Regions from separate parts of the Enterobacter cloacae complex sp. R_G8 genome, predicted to be linked through region 1. Evidence: predicted binding sites of a transcription regulator. Region 1 holds the regulator's gene; the other holds the start of a gene.
What was found. Region 1 encodes PurR, which represses purine synthesis genes. Its sites were predicted from a motif close to CANGCAAACGTTTGCNTG; they were not measured.
Positions count from the first base shown of each region.

Region 2: galS (HTH-type transcriptional regulator GalS) is a predicted target of PurR. The motif match lies at 1,953-1,970, and genes of this name have one in related genera.

Region 1 covers NZ_CP102246.1:3,062,727-3,066,924, reverse strand. Annotated here, with positions in the region: gene punC (purine nucleoside transporter PunC) at 1-104, opposite strand, end outside; gene punR (DNA-binding transcriptional activator PunR) at 220-1,131, shown strand; gene purR (HTH-type transcriptional repressor PurR) at 1,149-2,174, opposite strand; gene NQ842_RS14490 (YnhF family membrane protein) at 2,472-2,561, shown strand; gene NQ842_RS14485 (MFS transporter) at 2,725-3,891, shown strand; gene sodB (superoxide dismutase [Fe]) at 3,927-4,198, opposite strand, start outside.
Region 2 covers NZ_CP102246.1:1,768,547-1,772,744, reverse strand. Annotated here, with positions in the region: gene mglB (galactose/glucose ABC transporter substrate-binding protein MglB) at 1-526, opposite strand, end outside; gene galS (HTH-type transcriptional regulator GalS) at 822-1,844, opposite strand; gene yeiB (DUF418 domain-containing protein YeiB) at 2,000-3,157, opposite strand; gene folE (GTP cyclohydrolase I FolE) at 3,176-3,844, opposite strand; gene NQ842_RS08405 (MFS transporter) at 3,947-4,198, opposite strand, start outside.

The sequences.
Region 1 (4,198 bases):
TCTGCCTGCATCGCCGCAAACGCGGGCAGGTACATATCGGTGGCCAAAAAGCCCAGCACGCTCAAACCGCCGAGCCAGACTAAAAATCCATTCCTGGGTTGCATTGTTTTATTCTCCTTGAGGAGGCAGGTAGACACTGGCGCAGAGTGTAGGGAGTGCAAAGCGGGTTGTGAAACGCTAATATTTGGCTAGTGCATTCAAATTTTTTGCAGGCAGAAAATGTGGTCAGATTATTCTCTTGAAGTTGTCGATGCTGTCGCACGAAACGGCAGTTTCAGCGGTGCCGCACAGGAGCTACACCGCGTTCCCTCCGCGATAAGCTACACGGTACGTCAGCTCGAAGAGTGGCTGGCTGTGCCGCTGTTTGAACGACGTCATCGCGATGTGGAATTAACGCCGGCAGGGGCGTGGTTTTTGAAAGAAGGGCGTTCTGTTATCAAAAAAATGCAGATCACCCGTGAACAGTGTCAGCAGATCGCCAACGGCTGGCGCGGGCATCTCTCCATTGCCGTGGATAACATCGTCAAACCCGAGCGCACCCGGCAGATGATTGTGGATTTCTATCGTCATTTTTCAGACGTTGAACTTCGCGTCTCGCAGGAGGTGTTCAACGGCGTCTGGGACGCGCTGGCGGACGGCAGGGCAGAGATGGCGATTGGGGCGACCCAGGCGATCCCCGTCGGGGGACGCTATGCGTTTCGTGATATGGGCATGTTGAGCTGGAAATGTGTGGTGGCAAGCGATCATCCCCTGGCTGCCATGGAGGGGCCGCTGAGTGACGACACGCTGCGCAACTGGCCGTCGCTGGTGCTGGAAGATACCTCGCGCTCGTTGCCAAAACGTATTACCTGGCTTCTGGATAATCAGCGGCGGGTGGTGGCGCCGGACTGGGAGTCCTCCGCGACCTGCCTCAGTGCCGGGCTGTGTGTCGCGATGGTGCCCGTGCATTTCGCTAAGCCGAGAATCGATACCGGTGAATGGGTCGAACTGACGCTGGAGAATCCGTTCCCGGATGCAGCCTGCTGCCTGACGTGGCAACAAAATGACGTGTCGCCCGCCATGGCGTGGTTACTGGATTACCTGGGAGACAGCGAAACGCTTAACCGGGAATGGTTACGGGAGCCAGCGTAACTGGCTCCGTACAGTGATTAACGACGGTAGTCGCGGAACGGACCATCCGCAACGGAACGGCGTTCGATAAGACGCGGGTGGACTTCAATCGACTGCGACTCTTCACGTTTGTTGACGATCCTGTCCATCAGCATATTGAAGGCCGTTTCACCCAGGGAGTCTTTCGGCTGGTGAATGGTGGTCAGCGCTGGGGTAAAGAAGCGCGCGTTGCGCACGTTGTCATAGCCGATCACGGAAATATCCTGCGGCACGCGCAGGCCCAGCTCATCGGCCGCACACAGGGCCCCCATCGCCATGATATCCCCGCCGCAGAACACCGCCGTTGGACGATGCGGCTGGGAAACGATCTGCTGCATGGCGCGGTAGCCCGATTCCGGCTCAAAGTCGCCCTGCACGATCCAGTTTTCCGGCACGGTGATCAGCGCTTCTTCCATCGCCTTCATAAATCCGGCCAGACGGCCAGCACCGGTGTTGCGCTCAAGCGGCCCCGGGATCACGCCAATTTCACGGTGACCGCGTTCAATCAGATAGCGGCCCGCCATATAACCGCCTTCAAAGGCGTTATCGATGACGGAGTCGGTAAAGTCGGCGCGCGCTTCGCCCCAGTCCATCACCACCATTGGGATATGACGATACTCTTCCAGCATGGAAAGCACGGACTCCGGATACTCGGAGCACATCACCAGCAGGCCATCCACGCGTTTTTGCGCCATCATCGACAGATAGGCGCGCTGTTTTTCAATGTTGTTCCACGCGTTGCCGAGGATCAGGGTATAGCCTTTCTGGAAGCAGTTTTTCTCAACCGCTTCGATGATTTCGGCAAAATAGGCCGCTTCACTGCTGGTCGCCAGCAAACCAATAGATTTGGTGTGATTAACTTTAAGACTGCGCGCAACGGCACTCGGCGAGTAGTGCAGCTCTTTGATTGCCGCCCAGACGGCGTTGCGCGTCTCTTCCGCCACGAAGCGGGTTTTGTTAATTACATGTGATACGGTTGTAGTGGAAACGTTTGCGCGTTTTGCTACGTCTTTAATTGTTGCCATTAAATGTCACTCCAGACCATATCCTAAACTCCTGAAAACCTTGAAGGTAAACGTTTGCCTTCTCTCACCCTTATCACGCAATCTTGAATTGCGGCACGCCAGGAAAACGACACGGGACGTCAGGAGGGGGTCAATGGCCGGTACGCTAATAAATTTAGCGTGGAATTTTGTCCTATCTTGATGAAAAGGGGAAGAGCTAAAGTGGTTATCCGTTTAAATCCGGGAAGATTTTTGACGTAAATTGTGTAAAAATGAGCAAGCTCACTTTTCGTGGGGGGATTAAAAGGAGAAAAATTGATGAGTTCCGATCTGAAGTTTTCGCTGTTCACCACCATTATTGTGCTGGCGCTGATTGTTGCCGCGGGTCTGACGGCTGCACTGCACTGATTTACGCGGAGGGGGCGTTCGCTCTCTCCCGCTTCCCCTGATTGTTACATCTCCGGCAAAAATCTTTTGCCAATTTGTTAACTTCTCATTTTTTGTGATTAATGTCATGCTTTCGCCTTCTTTGTTCTGTGTCACGACCTGACACGGCATCCGGAGTTGACGCATGAAAATCAATTTTCCCCTGCTGGCCCTGGCGATTGGCGCTTTTGGGATTGGCACTACTGAATTCTCCCCTATGGGGCTCTTACCGGTTATCGCCCGCGGTGTGGACGTCTCTATCCCTGCAGCCGGGATGTTAATCAGCGCCTATGCCATTGGCGTAATGGTTGGTGCTCCGCTGATGACGCTGTTGCTTTCCCACCGCGCTCGCCGTAACGCGCTGATTTTCCTGATGGCTATCTTTACCCTCGGCAATGTGCTCTCCGCCATTTCGCCGGATTACACCACACTGATGCTGTCCCGCATTCTGACCAGCCTTAACCACGGTGCCTTCTTTGGGCTGGGGTCGGTGGTTGCCGCAAGCGTGGTGCCCAAACACAAGCAGGCGAGTGCCGTGGCAACCATGTTTATGGGCCTGACCATCGCCAACATTGGCGGTGTTCCTGCGGCGACCTGGCTGGGAGAGGTCATTGGCTGGCGTATGTCGTTCCTGGCAACCGCCGTACTGGGCGTTGTCGCGATGGTGGCGTTGTTCTTCTCCCTGCCGAAAGGCAGCGCTGGTGAGCGGCCTGAGGTACGTAAAGAGCTGTCGGTACTGATGCGCCCGCAGGTGCTCTCGGCGCTGCTTACTACCGTGCTGGGTGCCGGGGCGATGTTTACCCTTTACACCTATATTTCGCCGGTGCTGCATGACATCACTCACGCGACGCCGATCTTTATCACCGCGATGCTGGTGCTGATTGGCGTGGGCTTCTCGATTGGTAACTATCTGGGCGGGAAATTTGCTGACCGCTCCGTGAGCGGAACGCTGAAGGGTTTTCTGACCCTGCTGATTGTCATCATGGTTGCCATCCCGTGGCTGGCGCGTAATGAAGTTGGCGCGGCCATTGCGATGGTCGTCTGGGGGGCGGCCACCTTTGCCGTGGTTCCGCCGCTGCAGATGCGCGTAATGCGCGTCGCGCATGAGGCGCCGGGCCTCTCCTCGTCAGTGAATATTGGTGCGTTCAATCTGGGCAATGCGCTCGGTGCCGCAGCGGGTGGTGCTGTGATTTCGGGTGGTCTGGGATACAGCTTTGTGCCGGTGATGGGGGCCATTATTGCCGCGCTTGGCCTGCTGCTAGTGATGATGTCGGGTCGTAAACAGCCTGAAGCGGCCTGTGCTGCCGAATAAAAAAACGCAGAAGGGGAAACCCTTCTGCGTCTCTCTTACGCGGCGAAGTTCTTCGCCACAAAGTCCCAGTTAACCAGTGCCCAGAAGTGCTCCAGGTAGTTAGGACGCGCGTTACGGTAATCAATGTAGTACGCGTGTTCCCAGACATCCACGGTCATCAGCGGAGTCGCGCTGGTGGTCAGTGGTGTACCCGCGTTAGACGTGGAGACGATAGCCAGTTTGCCATCGGCCTCTTTTACCAGCCATGTCCAGCCAGAACCGAAGTTTTTGATTGCGGCATCGGTAAATTTCGCTTTGAACTCCGCAA
Region 2 (4,198 bases), 1.3 Mb from region 1:
GGTGGCCCGGTTCGCCTTTCAGCAGCACAAACTGGATCTGGCCGTCTTTGTTCAGATCCCAGTTCGGGTTGGCCGCCCAGTGTTTCGCGATCAGATCGCCCTGAATAATACCGGACTCTTTGGAGTCAGTACCGACGTAATACGCTTTGTCATAGCTGTCCAGCGCTTTACGGGAAGGTTCTTTGTTGAAGAAGACGATTGGCACATTCTGGCCGCGCGCTTTCTCAATAACTGTGCCTGCAGCAGCCGGGTCAACCAGGTTGATTGCCAGTGCTTTCACGCCTTTTGCCAGCAGAACATCGATCTGGTCGTTCTGTTTGGACTGGTCGTTCTGGGAGTCATTCATCAGCAGCTGAACATCTGGCGCTGCTTTAGCATCTTTCTCGATCGCTTTACGCACAACAGACATGAAGTTGTCGTCGTATTTATAGATAGTCACACCAATACGGGTATCCGCAGCGTGCGCTGCAGCACCAAAAAGCATGCTTGCCATTACAGCAGACAGAGTCAACACCTTCTTATTCATGGTATCTCCGGTTTTTTTTATGCAGGGTAGTTCTTGTGAAAAACGATCGGCGGGCAGATGTTAATAAAACGTTACTGACAGCCGAAGTTCACTTATAAAATTTCTATCTTCCGTGTTCGGTAACGCTCCAGAAATGCGTTTTATTCGTTGTTTGCGGCACGTTGGCTATAGTGAAAGTGAATAATCACTGTTACATAGCGTTTCAGCCCCTAAAACGCTGACATCATAGTCAGCGCCTTGTTAAGATACTGTGAATTTACTCACAGATTGAAAACGGTTACATCAGCTCGCTTTATCAGTTAGTGATCGGAACCACAATTTGCCGGGCAGAGACCGAATGACGACGCACTAACGTCGGCATGAAACAGTGAGTTGCCCCCGGATCCAGCTGCCCTGCCGCGCCCTGTAACGCCAGCTCTGTCGCCAGTTTGGCCATTGAGGCAATGGGATAGCGTACCGTTGTCAGCTGCGGGTCGGTGTAACGGGCAATGGGAATATCATCAAAACCGATCAACGATAAATGCTGTGGCACCGCAATGCCGTTATCTTTTAACGCGGTCAGTGCCCCGGCGGCCATGCTGTCGTTGTACGCAAACACCGCAGAGAGCTGCAGGTTGCGGCCCAGCAGTTCGACCATCGCCGCCTCCCCTCCCTGCATGTCCGGTGTGCCGGTACCTACCCAGCTTTCAGAAGGCGCAATGCCGTGCTCTTTCAGGGCGTTTTGCCAGCCTTCGCGACGCAGTTCATCGTCCTCAATCGCGTGGCTGGACGCCAGATATCCGATCCGCTGATGCCCGTTATTAATCAGCATACGCGTGGCCATCATCGCGCCACTCACGTTATCCAGCCCTACGCAGCGGTGGGCATAGCCGGGCACAATACGGTTGATCAGTACCATGCCGGGGATCTGCTCCATAAATCCGGCAAGTTCTTCATCACTCAGGGCTTTTGAATGGACAATCAGCGCGTTACAACGCTGGCGGATCAGCACTTCGATGGCATAGCGCTCTTTTTCTGCTTCATGATAGCTGTTGCCGATCAGCACATACTTCTGGTGCTGCTGGGCGACAACATCCACCGCTTTAACCAGCGCCCCAAAAAACGCATCCGACACGTCCATCACCACCACGCCCACGGTGTCACTGACCTGGGTAGCCAGCGCCTGCGCGTTAGCATTGGGCCGGTAACCCAGTTGGGTCACGGCTTTCATCACGGTTTCACGGGTTTCAGGGCTGACCAGCGCACTATTGTTTAGCACGCGAGAGACGGTAGCCACAGAAACGCCCGCCTGACGGGCGACGTCACGAATGGTGATCATATTCACCATCCTTAAAAGGATTGCAGCAACTCACAGACACCCCCTGTGTTTAGCAAGGTGGCTATTTTGGCAGCGAGAGAAAAGGGACTACGTGAAGAAGCTCACACGGATGAAAACGGTTACATCCGTTTTGTTAATGATTGTGATCCAGATCGTTATCTGGATGTATTACTCAATGAAACGCCTGACGCTTTTGCGGTTAACTGACGCCACCCCCACTCCAGCGGCCCCTGGCGGAAATAGCGTAGCCAGATAACCGAAAACGTCAGGTTTACCATCCAGACCGGAATAACAAACGCCAGCAGCGTAAGGCGGTCGAATTTCATAAACAGGCCAAATCGGTAGAACAGCGTGGTGCAGATGAGAGTCTGCAGCAGATAATTGCTTAACGCCATGCGGCCGACGCAGGCAACAGCACTGACAATCCAGAGACGGGAGAGCTGCGGCCAGAAGCCATAGATGAGCGCGGCGTAGCCGATGGTCTGGAACGGGGCACTGAGCTCGCGCGGAACCTGCAGCAGGAAAGCGCACCAGCGGTAATCCCAGTGAAGATGCCACTGCGCGATCACCGCCGGGAGATTGATCGCCACCCCCAGTAGCACCAGCAAAGCCCCTGTGCGACGGTAGTGGCGCAGGCTAAATTCCCCTTTCAGCCAGCCGGTACGCATCAGGGATGCGCCCATCAGCATCATCCCCGCCAGTTGCCAGCCGTATTGCGCACCCAGCGCCAGCAGGTTATCGCCCAGCATATCCGCACGGTTGCTTATCGCTTCCGCACCGCCTTTTAGCTTCCAGAACTGCTCATACTGCAGGTTGGCGGCGTCCGGTATCCACGAGCGATTGGTCGCCTCGCCGGAAATCATACCCAGCAACAGCAGTACGCCAAGCCCCATGACATAGAGCATGACGCCGGTATTAAACAGGCTTTTTACGCTGTGCGCGTCGCGGATCAGCCGCCAGCAAATCAGCCCGACCAATCCATAGGCGAGAAGAATATCACCATCCCAGAAGAACAGGCCGTGAATAAAGCCAAGGAGAACCAGCAGCGTCAGACGTGATTGTATCCAGCGGGTGCCGCGTTTGAGCAGCAGGTGCAGGCCAGCACCAAACAGCAGCGCAAACAGGGTGAGGAATTTCACCTGTGCAAAGAGATCGAGGATCGCCCAGGTCCAGGCATCGCTGCGGCTGATGTCGCCATACCAGGCCGGGTTGAGATAGGCGGCCTTCGGCAAGCCGAAGGCGCTGATATTAAGCAGCAGGATACCGAGAATGGCGACGCCGCGAACAAAATCGAGCGTGACGTTTCGCTCCATGGTCCCTGCCCTGTCTGATTAGTTGTGGTGACGCACAGCGCGCAGGAACTCCTGGCGGGTGTTCTGGCTGGATTTAAACAGACCGCCCAGCGACGTGGTGGTGGTCGCACTGGTGGCATCACGCACACCGCGCGCTTTCACGCAGTAGTGAACCGCGTCAATGGAGACCGCGACATTATTGGTGCCCAGCAGCGTTTGCAGCGCGGTCAGGATCTGCTGCGTCAGACGCTCCTGCACCTGTGGGCGTTGGGCAAAGAACTGCACGATACGGTTGATTTTGGACAGACCAATCACCGTATCTTTGGGAATGTAAGCCACGGTCGCTTTACCGTCGATGGTCACAAAGTGGTGTTCACAGGTGCTGGTCAGCGTGATATCACGCACCGTGACCATCTCATCCACCTTCATTTTGTTTTCAATGACGGTGATTTTCGGGAAGTTGGCGTAATCCAGGCCGGAGAAAATTTCGTCGACATACATTTTTGCGATGCGATGCGGCGTTTCCATCAAACTGTCGTCGCTCAGATCGAGATTCAGCAGTTGCATGATCTCGGTCATGTGCCCGGCAATAAGACGTTTACGGGTTTCATTATCCACTTCCTGAACGGGTGGACGCAGTGGCGTTTCAAGACCGCGCGCAACCAGGGCTTCGTGGACAAGGGCCGCTTCTTTACTGAGTGATGACATTCTTTTCTCCTGCAGGTGTGGCGTCTTCTGCCCTCGTTGTGGCAAAAGTGTGCGCTCATTGTGCGTGAGGCGGCGCACATAATCCAGTATTCACGACGATAATTATTGCAATTGCTGTTGCCTTTCAGCCTGACGGTTCCACACCAGCGCGCCGCCAATGAACAGCGCCACGCCTGCCAGCCCCAGTGCAGGCTCAAGCTTGTGGGTAAGCCAGGTGGATAACGCTGAGGTCATCGGCCCCACTAACTGGCCAATGGCGTAACCGGTGGTCAGCAGCCCCGCCATGTAGCGGGTATGTTCGGGTGCCAGCTCGCGCCCGTAGAGTAAAGAGAGCTGAACGGCACACAGGAATCC